2 regions of the Vitreimonas flagellata genome follow, and region 1 is predicted to be linked to the other one. Evidence: predicted binding sites of a transcription regulator. Region 1 holds the regulator's gene; the other holds the start of a gene.
The links. The regulator HrcA, encoded in region 1, represses chaperone genes, less so after heat shock. The targets are predictions, from matches to a motif close to GTTAGCANTCNNCNNNGNNGANTGCTAAC.
Positions count from the first base shown of each region.

Region 1 (6,071 bases):
GCCATTGGCCGAAAAGCGCCCCCAAGTCGACCCCCAGCGACCGCGGCGAGTCCAGGCGAGTCCATAGGCCATTTTGGACAAGTTTGGCCGACTCGGCCTAACTCCTTAACCCAATAGCACTCTATAGGATTGTTAGGCCACTCCCGCCTAACTCGACCAAACAATCATATGAAAGCCACCCACAATCCCTATAATCCCGGCGCCGGGGTCCCTCCCCCGGACCTCGCCGGCCGCGATGCGCTGATCGAGATGGCGCGTGTCGCCATCGTGCGCGCCAAGGCCGGCCGGCCCGCCAAGAGCGCCATCATGTTGGGGCTACGCGGCGTTGGCAAAACTGTGCTGCTCAACGCCTTCGAAGCCATCGCCGAAGAGCAAGGCTGCCAAACCGCCTTGCTCGAAATCGAGCCGACCATGCCGTTGGCGCAGCAGCTTGCGCCGCAACTTCAGCAAATCCTCTTCCGCCTCGACCGCATCAAAAAAGCTGGCGCCGACCTGCAGAAGGCGTTCGGCTCGCTCAAAGCTTTCGCTTCGATGTTCAAGGCGAGCGTCGGCGACGTCGATTTCAGTTTCACCGCCGGCCAAGCCACGGGCGACCTCACCATTGATCTCACTGATCTCTTCGTCGCCATCGCCGAAGCCGCAAAGAAGCGCGAGACCGCGATCATCCTGCTGATCGATGAAATCCAATATCTGCAGAAGAGCGATTTGGGCGCCCTCATCATGGCGCTGCACAAAATCTCGCAACGCCAATTGCCGCTGCTGCTGTTCGGCGGCGGCCTGCCGCAACTCGCCAAGCTTGCGGGCGATGCAAAATCTTATGCCGAGCGCCTGTTCGATTATCCGCCCATCGGCCCGCTTGACGACAAGGGCGCGCGCCTCGCTCTCACCGCCCCTGCCGAACGCGAAGGCGTGAAGTATGCGGCCGATGCGCTCGACTTCGTCGTCAAGCAAACCGGCGGCTATCCGTTCTTCCTGCAAGTTTGGGGTGCGCATTGTTGGGAGGTGGCGGCAAAATCGCCGATCACTCTGGCTGACGCCAAGCGCGCGAGCGAAACCGCGGTCGCGGCCCTCGACGAAGGCATTTTCAAAGTCCGCCTCGCGCGTCTCACCGATCGGCAAAAGACGTATGCGCGCGCGATGGCGGAGTTTGGCGCCGATCCTGTGCATTCATCAGAAATCGCCAACTTCATGGGCTTGAGCCTTAGCCAAGCCGCGCCCATCCGCGACGAACTCATCAAGAAGGGCATGGCCTATTCGCCCGAGCGCGGCCTGATCGGTTTCACCGTGCCGAAATTCGACGAATACATGCGCCGCGCGATGGACCCGATCACGCCACCCAAAGCGAAGAAGAAGGCCTAAGCGGCGCAGCGCAAGGTGAGCTGGCGCGTGCGTCGATCAACGCTGATCGACGCGCAACCCGCGCGCTCCAACGCCGCACGGCCCACCACGAGCGACGGCGGCGGCGCGTCCGTCTCCCCTGCCGCGACGATGGCGTCTTCTTCGAGCGCACCCAGCAGGGGCGCATTGGTGCGCGCAAACGCCGGCGCGAGCGTCAGTCCTTCGACCGTCAGCTCCGTTGTCACCGGCTGCATCATCGTGCTCAAGCCCAACACCATCGGCGTCTCCGCCAACTCGCCAGCCGCCGGGATCGCGCCCGCGCGATCGAACAGGCGCGCCGCCGAACGATTGAAAACGCTCGCCGGATTGGTCACGTCGAACATCACCAATAACGTCTCGCCGCCCACTTGCGCGCTCGCGCGCCACACATCCGCGTCCTCCAGCGCAAACCGGATTTCGCGCACCTGCGCCGGCTCCGCGCCAAGCGTGATGGTGATCACATCGTACGGCATCGCGCCCGGCCCAATCAGACCTTCGGCGACGTGGCTCGCCGGCGCTGGAAATATTCCCGCGAACGCCCGCGACGCGCGATCGCCGAAGGTGATGCGCGGCCGCGCGATGCGACCCCGGATAGTGTTGCCGCCTTCGATGCTCACGCCGAGCGCCGCAAACGGCAGCCGCCGCAACCCGATCCGCTCCGCGCCCGGCGTCGATACCGCCAGCATGTCCGGCACGCGGGTATCGACCTCCAGCCTGACGTCGCGGCGGTTGATCTGCGCCTCCACCACAGGCGGCCCATTCCGAGCGTCCAAAGTGACGACGGTCTGCGCCATGACCGGTGCGGCAAAACAAAGAGCAGCGATAAAGCCGAAAAATCCCAAACGCATGGGCGGCGTTCCTCCCGGCGGAACACGGCGATTTCAAGTCCCGCCCTTGCCCGCTTGCGCGATCGCGCTTGTTCGCTACCTAGAGGCGCGATGGCGCAACCCCCCGCCCCCGACCTCACCTCGCTCGACGCCCGAGCGCGGGAGATTTTCCGAGAGATCGTCGAGTCCTATCTGACGACCGGCGAACCCGTCGGCTCGCGCACGCTCTCCAAGCTCGGCAACGTCGGCCTTTCCGCAGCCTCGATCCGCAACACGATGGCCGACCTTGCCGGTCTCGGCCTGCTCGATGCGCCACACGCGATGGCTGGCCGTCGCCCCACCCAAGCGGGCCTGCGTTTCTTCGTCGATAGTCTCCTACAACTCGGCGACCTGCCGCCGGATGAGAAGCGCGAGATCGACGGGCGCATCGGCCAGGCCGGCGCGAACCCGCAGGACGTGTTGGGCGCCGCCTCCGAATTGCTCTCCGGTCTTGCCGGCGGCGCGGGCCTCGTCGTGACCCCAGAGCGCGACGCGCCGGTGCGCCACGCCGAGATCGTCGGCATCGGCCCCGGCCAAGCGCTGTTGGTGCTCGTGTTTGAAGACAATCAGGTCGAGAACCGCATCATCAACACGCCGCCCGACCTCCCCTCCGGGGCATTGGTCGAAGCCGCGAATTATCTGAATGCCCGCTTCAAAGGCAAAACTCTGAGCGAAGCGCGCGTCGAGGCGGCAGAAGCTTTGGCGCGCGACCGCGCCGCTTTGGACCAAGCCGCGGCCAAGCTCGTGGAGAAAGGTCTGGTCGAATGGTCCGGCGAAGATCCAACGCTCGGCCGTTCGCTAATCGTGCGTGGGCGCGGCAATCTGCTTCAAGACCAGCAAGCCGTGGCCGACCTGGAGCGCGCGCGGCGGCTGTTCGACGACCTGGAAAAAACTCGCGAACTGATCCAAGTGCTCGACCTCGCCAAGGCTGGCGAGGCGGTGCGTGTCTTTATCGGCTCGGAAAACTCCCTGTTTTCATTATCGGGATCGAGTTTGATCGTCGCCCCCTATATGAACGCCGAACGGAAGGTCGTGGGCGCCCTGGGCGTCATCGGCCCCACCCGACTGAATTATGCCCGGGTGATCCCCGTGGTGGACTACACGGCTCGCGTCGTCGGCAGATTGCTCGACGCCCGCGGGTCGGATCGCTGAACGAGGAATGGAATGACGGACGAAAGCAACGCAGAGCAACCGCAATCCGAAGCCGCCGAAACGCAAACGCCGGACATCGAGACGTTGCAGGCCGAGCTGAACAAAGCGCGCGATGACATGCTCCGCGCGTTGGCCGAAGCGGAAAACACCCGCCGCCGCGCCGAGCGCCAGGTCGCGGACGCGCGCGCTTACGCCATCGATCGCTTCGCCGGCGACCTGCTGCCGATCGCCGACACGCTCTCGCGCGCCCTGCTCGCGGCCCCGCGTGACGACGCCGACGATAGCGTGCGCAATCTCATCACCGGCGTTGAGCTCACCGAGCGCTCTTTGCTTGACGTCTTCGCCAAGCATGGCCTGAAGCGCGTTGGCGAAAAGGGCGAGACCTTCAACCCGAACCTGCACCAAGCCGTGGCGCAAGCGCCGTCCGAATATCCATCGGGCGTCGTCGCCGAAGTGATGCAATCGGGCTTCGTGCTGGGCGATCGCACGTTGCGCGCCGCCATGGTGCTGGTCTCGACAGGCCCCGCCGCGGGGGCGCAGGCGCCCAGCGGAACCATCGACATTAAGGTCTGAGCTATGCGGCGCGCACGCGCCGCCATGCGAGGTTGCTCGGGATTAGTCGCGGTTCCGACTAGATTCGCCTTTACTCCCCTCATTGCCGATTGTTAACCATACGGCGTCCAATTTAAGGGGAGTTCAGACATGCGCGGAAAACTTTTATTCGGCGCGGCCACCGCCGCGCTCCTGCTTGCCATGCCTGCAGCCGCGCAAGACGTTGACCAGCCGGGCGACGCGAGCACGCAAGCGCGCATCAGTGTCGGCACCACGGACGGCGCGATCTCCCCTGCTGGCGATACAGACTGGTATCGTCTGCGCGTCGAAGAAGGCCAGCGCTACACGATCGCGCTCGACGCGAATTCCGAGTCGGAAGTCGACGCTATCGATCCGGTGCTCACGATCTACAACGAGGCCGGCGAACAGGTCGCCTACAATGACGACAGCAACGGCTCGCTGAATTCGCAGGTCGCGTACAATGCGAGCGCAGCGGGCGACGTGTTTGTCGAAGCGCGCGCGTTCAACGAAGCCTCGACGGGCGCTTATCGCTTCACCATTAGCGCCGCCGCGATCCCGCCGGACGATGCTGGAAACGACGCGAACACGCGCGCCACCGCCGCAACCGGCCGCGATATCAACGGCACGATCGAATATGAAGGCGATTCCGATTGGTATCGCCTCAACGTGCGCACCGGCCAACGCTACCGCATCGCGCTCAATACCAATGCCGGCGCCGAAACGCCGCTCGGCGACCCCTACCTCCGCTTGGTCGACAGCGAAGGCACAGAACTGAACGCGAGCGACGACAGCGAAGGCAGTCTGAATTCGCTGCTCGAATACACGCCGCAAGCCAACGGCACGGTCTATGTCGTCGCCAGCGCCTACGCCGACGCCTATCAGGGCGGCTACACACTGCGCGTCGATTCAGAACGCGCGCCGACCGACGGCACCAGCGCCAATCGCAACACGCGCGGCCGCTTGAGCTTGGGCCAACCTTTGAACGCGTCGCTCGACTTTGCCGGCGACAGCGATTGGTACAGGATACGCCTCACCGAGGGTCAATCGTACCGCTTCCGCTTGAACAGCGGCGAAGGCGACAACGCGCTCGGCGATCCGCTGATCAAGCTCATTGGCCCAGACGGCGTCGAGCTCGCGATGGACGATGACGGCGGCGGCAATCTGAATTCGTATCTTGAATTCATGGCGCCAACGACCGGCAATTATTTCGTCGAAGCGCGCGGCTTTATGGACGATGCGGTTGGCGCGTACACGCTGATCGCCAGCGAAGGTGAAATCCCGGCCGACGCCACGACAGACGTCTCGCTCAGCGCCGAAGGCGATTATCGCGAAGGCGTGCTGGCGCCCGCCGGCGACAAGGATTGGTATCGTCTTGAACTGGCGGAAGGCCAAAGCGTACGCATCGGCCTGACCTCGGCCGAGAGCGCCGACCCCCTCCCCGATCCGTACCTCATCCTCTACGGCGCGGATGGTGCTGAGCTCACACGCGACGACGATAGCGGCGACGGCCTCAATGCTTGGCTGGAATACACCGCCACGAGCGCCGGCCCGGTGTTCGTTGAAGCGCGCGGCTTCGGTGAAGACGCCGCCGGTCGCTATGTCATCAGCCTGAACGCGGGCGAAGTCGGCGACAACGCGGAGATGGCGGAATATCTCGCCGCCAACAGCGAGGGTCGCGTTAGCCTCATCGGCAGCGAGGGCGATGTGGATTGGTTCGCCGTCGACCTCGTCGAAGGCCGCCCCTACCGCTTCTATGTCGATGGCTACGAGCCGGGCCCGCTTGCCGATCCCCTCCTCACACTGCTCGATGAGAACGGCCAACAACTCGCGCAGGATGACGACGGCGGCGCTGGCTTGAACTCGTATCTCAGCTTCACGTCAGTCACAGGCGGTCGCTACTACCTCGCCGTGTCTGGTTACGCGGGCGTCCAAGGTCGCTATTTCATCCGCGCGATCGACACCGAAGTGCCGGGCGGCGTCAATTCTGACGAATATTTGGACGGCGCTGGCGACGATCGCATCAATCGCATCGAAATCCCTGGGGATGTCGATTCCTACCATGTCGAACTCGAAGCAGGCGTGCGTTACACGATCGACGTGCGC
Region 1 is NZ_SBJL01000002.1:851,963-858,033, reverse strand. Features, by position in the region: gene EPJ54_RS12095 (ATP-binding protein) at 169-1,359, shown strand; gene EPJ54_RS12090 (hypothetical protein) at 1,356-2,225, opposite strand; gene hrcA (heat-inducible transcriptional repressor HrcA) at 2,316-3,395, shown strand; gene grpE (nucleotide exchange factor GrpE) at 3,408-3,968, shown strand; gene EPJ54_RS12075 (PPC domain-containing protein) at 4,098-6,071, shown strand, end outside.

Region 2 (6,071 bases), on a different contig from region 1:
GCGCAGGCTCAAATTTGCGAGGGTGTGCCGGAGACGGCGCACATGGGAGCCTCATTATGAAAAAAGCCCTCATCGCGGCCGTCGCCGCCTTGAGCGCGACAGCCTGGGCGGCCGCACCCGCCTATGCACAGCGCAACGACGACCGAGGCGGTCGTCACGAACGAAACAACGACAATGGCGGCCACGGTCAACGTGGCGGCGATCGAGGCGACCGTAATGATCGCGGCGGCCGTGGCGGCGATGACAATCGCGGTCGCGGCGAATGGCGCGGAAATCAAAACCAAGCGCCGCCGCAACAGCAATCCGCCCCGCCGCCGCGCGCGCCCGACAACCCCGCCCTGCTCGGCGGCAACAATGGCGGCGGCGATCGTCGCGGCCAATGGAACGGCCAACGCGGCGATGGCCAGCGTGGCGATGGCGGCCAACGCGGCGAAGCGCGCCGTGAATGGCAAGGCAATCGCGGCGACGGCGCACGCCCGCCACAACAACAGCCAAACTCAGATTGGGCTAATCGTCAGCGCGAAAGCCAACGCGACGCACAACGCGGCGATGGTCGGCGCGGCGAATGGAATGGCGGCGATCGCGGCGGACGCAATCCTCCAGCCGTGGCCGACAACACTAATCGCGGTCGCGGTGAAAGTCGCGCCAGTCAGTGGAACGGCGAACGTCGCGGCGATCGCAATCCGCCCGTCGCCGACAATCGCGGCCCACGCGATCGCGGTGACCAAGGCCAATGGGACGGTCGGCGCGATGGCAATCGCGGCGATTGGGACGGTCGCCGTGACGGGCGCGGTGATGGCCGCGACTGGAATCGTGATGGCCGCGATGGCCGTGGCGACTGGAATAACAACGATCGCAATCGCGATTGGGGCCGCGATGATCGCGGTCGCGACCGCGACAACGCACGCGATCACAATCGCCGCCGCGATTTCGCGTCAAACGATTGGGGCCGCGATCGCCGCGACGACAATCGCTATCGCCAGTATCGCCACACGCACCGCGACTTCGATCGCCCGCGTTACAACGATTGGCGCGGCATCCGCCACGGCCATTATTTCGACCGCGGCTACACCATCATCGTCCACAATTACTTTGGCTGGAACTATCAATGGTGGGGCTATGACGGTTGGCGCCGTCCGTATCGCCCGTGGCGCGTCGGCTATTATCTGCCGGATCACATCTGGTGGGAGCCGGTGCCGTACGACCTCTATTATCGTCTGCCGCCGGCCCCTTATGGCTGCCGCTATGTGATGGTCGATCGCGACATCCTTCTCGTCGCCATCGCCTCAGGCATCGTCCTCGACGCGCTGATGTACTACTGACGCGCGAAAGAGGGACAAACGGAGAGCCGCCCCGCGCAAGCGAGGCGGCTCTTTCGTTTATTGGCCGAACGTCGCTTCGACGACATGATCTTCCAGACGCACGACCTTGTAGGTGAACGTATAGCCGCCAAGGCGAACGTTAAACGCCCGCTCGTCGCCCGCACGCCGCAAGCGCCCCAAATGCATCGGCCGCAAGCTCACATCCGCCGCACCGACCAAATCGTCCAAGCACGCGCGCTGCACTTCGCCTGGCGCTGCGCCAAGGCACGCGCCCCAATCCACAAGACTGCGCGCGCCGCCGTCGCCATCGGACTCATAGAGTTCAACCCGGAACGCAAACGGCGCACGCATCCCACCCGCGCGGCACCGCCACGCAATCACCTTGCCTTCGTTGTCAGTCTGGGTAGCGCCGAGCGGCGCAAGGCACGCCTGCGCCTGCGAGAAATAGCGCGTATGCCCGGTGTCGACGTTGCCGAAGGTTTGCGTGCGCACAGCGGAGTTCGTCGAAGCATCGCGAAAGATCGCATAGACCTCGTCCGAGCCCGCCCAATCCGGCCCTGTCTCATCGTTCGCGTAGATGCTGACGGGCATCACCATGTAGCGGCGCTCGACCACGCGCGGTCGCGCTTGCTGCACCTCCGCCGCCGGCGGCGCGCGCGCAACATCGCCGGGACGAAATCCTTGCGCCGACGCCGGCGCCGCCAACAGAGCCGCTGAAAGTACGGCAAAAGCGCTGTGAGTAAACATACGCATCACGCATCTCCTGTCCGCCCCAGTGCAACACTGGCGGCGACAGGGCCATGCGCGCTGTGACCGTGGGCCCGCTTCAGTGCAGCCAGGCCTCGCCCCACATGATGCCGACGGCCGTCACGGGCGGCGGCGCGCCGGGGGATTTCGGCGGGTCGGCGATCGGGGGCTCTGGGACCTCGACCGGCGGCTGGGCTGGAGGTTCAGGCTGGTCGGGTTGCGGATCGTGGCTCGGCGGGAGGCTCATGGGGTAGCCAACGCCCAATCTCGTCCTTAGGCGCCAAAAAAATCGTGCTGAACGATTGGGGTGGGGTGTTGACCCTCCGTCTCGGCCCCCCTACCTACGCGCCGTTAGCAACCGACGGCGGCGAGTGCTAACGCGCCGCCCGGGGGCTCAAATAGGCTCTATGCAACCTAAGGGAGATCAGGACGTGGCCAGCTTTCGTCCCCTGCACGATCGCGTGCTCGTGAAGCGCGTGAAGGAAGAAGAAAAGACCCGCGGCGGGATCATCATCCCCGAGACGGCTCAAGAGAAGCCGCAAGAAGGTGAAGTCGTCGCCGTCGGCCCCGGTACGCGCGATGAAGACGGCGAGTACATCAAGCTCGACGTGAAAGTCGGCGATCGCATCCTGTTCGGCAAGTGGTCGGGCACGGAAGTGAAAGTGGACGGCGAAGAGCTCCTCATCATGAAGGAGTCCGACATCCTGGGCGTCATCGAAACGAAGAAGGCGAAGAAGGAAGCGGCCTAAGGGCGCTTCGCGGCGAAGCGCGAATAGTGAGTAGCGAATAGCGCGCCCGCGCTCGATCGCCTTCTATTCGCTACTCGCCATTCGCTATTCGCTTTTCAAAATTCAGAGGAAGCAATCCAAATGGCAGCAAAGATCGTCAATTTCGGCGCCGATGCGCGTGAGCGTATGCTCGCGGGCGTCGACATTCTCGCCAACGCCGTAAAAGTCACGCTCGGCCCGAAAGGCCGCAACGTCGTGATCGAAAAATCCTTCGGCGCCCCGCGCACGACCAAGGACGGCGTCTCGGTCGCGAAGGAAATCGAACTCGAAGATAAGTTCATGAACATGGGCGCGCAGCTCATTCGTGAAGTCGCTTCGAAGACCAACGACGAAGCCGGCGACGGCACCACCACCGCCACCGTTCTCGCTCAAGCGATCGTTCGCGAAGGCATGAAGGCGGTCGCCTCGGGCCGTAACCCGATGGACCTGCGCCGCGGCATCGACAAAGCTGTCGTCGCCATCGTCGAAGACCTGAAGAAGCGCGCCAAGAAGGTCGGCGGTTCGGAAGAGATCGCCCAAGTCGGCACCATCTCGGCCAACGGCGACACCGACATCGGCAAGTTCCTCGCCGACGCGATGGCCAAGGTCGGCAACGAAGGCGTCATCACGGTTGAAGAAGCGAAGTCGCTCGAGACCGAGCTCGAAGTGGTCGAAGGCATGCAATTCGACCGCGGCTATCTCTCGCCGTACTTCATCACCAACGCCGACAAGATGGAAGTCGTGCTTGAGGATCCGATGATCCTCCTGTTCGAAAAGAAGCTCTCGTCGCTCCAGCCGATGCTCCCGGTTCTGGAAGCCGTGGTGCAATCGCAACGTCCGCTGCTGATCATCGCGGAAGACGTCGAAGGCGAAGCTCTCGCCACGCTCGTCGTCAACAAGCTGCGCGGCGGCCTGAAGGTTGCCGCCGTGAAGGCGCCGGGCTTCGGCGATCGCCGCAAGGCCATGCTGGAAGACCTCGCCATCCTCACAGGCGGCCAAGTCATCTCCGAAGACCTTGGTATTAAACTTGAGAACGTCACGCTCGACATGCTCGGCAAGGCCAAGAAGGTCGTTGTGAAGAAGGACGACACCACGGTTGTCGATGGCACGGGCGCGAAGGCCGACATCGAAGCTCGCGTCGCCCAAATCCGCAAGCAGATCGACGACACCACGTCGGACTACGATCGTGAGAAGCTGCAAGAACGTCTGGCGAAGCTCGCCGGCGGCGTTGCGGTGATCAAGGTCGGCGGCGCCACGGAAGTCGAAGTGAAGGAACGCAAGGACCGCGTTGATGACGCGCTCAATGCGACCCGCGCTGCGGTTGAAGAAGGCATCGTCCCGGGCGGCGGCACCGCACTCCTGCGCGCTGCCTTCAAGCTCAACATCAAGGGCGACAACGAAGACCAAAACGTCGGCATCGCCATCATCAAGAAGGCGCTGGAAGCCCCGATCCGTCAGATCGTGGAAAACGCCGGCGTCGAAGGCTCGATCGTGGTCGGCAAGCTGCGTGAATCGAAGGACGACAATTTCGGCTTCAACGCGCAAACCGAAGAATACGTCGACATGGTGAAGTCCGGCATCATCGATCCGGTGAAGGTCGTGCGCACGGCGCTGCAAGACGCAGCCTCGGTCGCGGGTCTGATCATCACGACGGAAGCCTCGATCGCCGAAGCCCCGAAGAAGGAATCCGCCGGCGGCGGCATGCCTGGCGGCGGCATGGGCGGCATGGGCGGCATGGATTTCTAATCCAGCCACCGGCTACGAAAACGGAAACGGCGGAGCGCAAGCTCCGCCGTTTTTTTGTCGTTTGTTTTGTTGGATCACGCGCCCTTCGCTGCATTCGCGCGAGAGGCGAAACTTCAGCAAAACCAAGCACCCAAGCATCAAGCGCGAGCGGAACGCTCAACGCTGCTTTCTTTGCCTCAGAAAAAACGCGGTCAACGCCGAGTAGCTCGCGGAACCAATAGCGGTTAAGATTGTTACCGCCGTTGGGGTGGGCGCAGAACTGCGTTCCGCAGAATGAGGGATATTAGAATGCGTATTACAAAGTACCTTACCGGCGCGGCAATGGTTGCGGCCTTGAGCCTCGGCGCTTGCGCGACGCGTGACGATATCGCCCAAATCAATACGCGCCTCGATTCCATCGACGCGCAGGTGCAGAGCGCAGCGCAAAACGCGCAGGCCGCGAACCAAAACTCGCAACGCGCCAACCAGCGCCTCGATGCGATCGAAGGCCGTGTCACGGCGCTCGAAACGCAACCGGCCCGTCGGCCGCGCGGCTAATTTCGCGCACATTTCATGACGACGGTTCGGACAAGGACTTCTTCTATCGTTCTAAGGAACCGCCGCATGAACATGTGGGTGCAAACAACCAGAGCCGTACTTGGCTCGCTGGCGCTGGCATTCTCGACCTTGGGCATCGCCCAGGCCGAGGATGCCGGCGCGCAGCCCCTTTCCGCGGCAGATCAGTTGCCGCCCGATCAAGAAGTCTCCGCAACAGCGATCGAACTTGCGGGCTGGGTTCTCGCCTCGCGCGACGCCCACGGCTATCCGTTCGCGATCATCGACAAAGAGACAGCCCAAATCTTGGTGTTCGGCGCCGATGGACGCCTGCGCGGCGCAGCGCCTGGCTTGTTTGGCTCCGCGCGTGGCGATCACATCGCGCCGGGCGTCGCAGGCCTTGCGCTCTCCGCAATTCCAGGCCGCGACCGCACGACGCCGGCCGGGCGTTTTGTCGGCGGCTATGGCCCGTCGGTCGACGCCGGGCCCGTGCTCTGGGTCGATTACGACTCTGCCGTTTCCATCCATCCGATCGCGATGGTGCCGCGCGAGCGACGCGCCGAGCGTCTCGCCTCGCCGACGCCGAACGACAACCGCATCACCCACGGCTGCATCAACGTCTCGCCCGAATTCTACGAGCGCATCATCCAGCCCACCTTCGCGCGCGGCGGCGTGTTCTACATCTTGCCCGATCGCGACTCGCTCGAAGAAACCTTCCCCGACTTCGCCCAAAGCCGCACCGCCCGCCGCGCGTCGCGTTGAGCGCACGCGCCCGCGCCAGCCCGCTCGACGCAAAAAGGGCGAAGCGCAAGCGCCGCCCTTCCTGTTTGCGCACCGCCCGCTCCCCCAACGCCCAAAACAAAAGGAGCGGCCCTGGGGGACCGCTCCTTCCTAGGTTTGCGTCTTAGGGAGGATAGACGCGTTTGGCTTAGAACTGCGTGTGCAGCGACATCAT
Region 2 is NZ_SBJL01000003.1:351,480-357,550, reverse strand. Features, by position in the region: gene EPJ54_RS14610 (hypothetical protein) at 57-1,322, shown strand; gene EPJ54_RS14605 (hypothetical protein) at 1,380-2,075, opposite strand; gene EPJ54_RS19890 (hypothetical protein) at 2,149-2,316, opposite strand; gene groES (co-chaperone GroES) at 2,501-2,818, shown strand; gene groL (chaperonin GroEL) at 2,939-4,582, shown strand; gene EPJ54_RS14590 (hypothetical protein) at 4,871-5,119, shown strand; gene EPJ54_RS14585 (L,D-transpeptidase) at 5,228-5,878, shown strand; gene EPJ54_RS14580 (TonB-dependent receptor) at 6,045-6,071, opposite strand, start outside.
Region 2: groES (co-chaperone GroES) is a predicted target of HrcA. The motif match lies at 2,420-2,448, and genes of this name have one in related genera.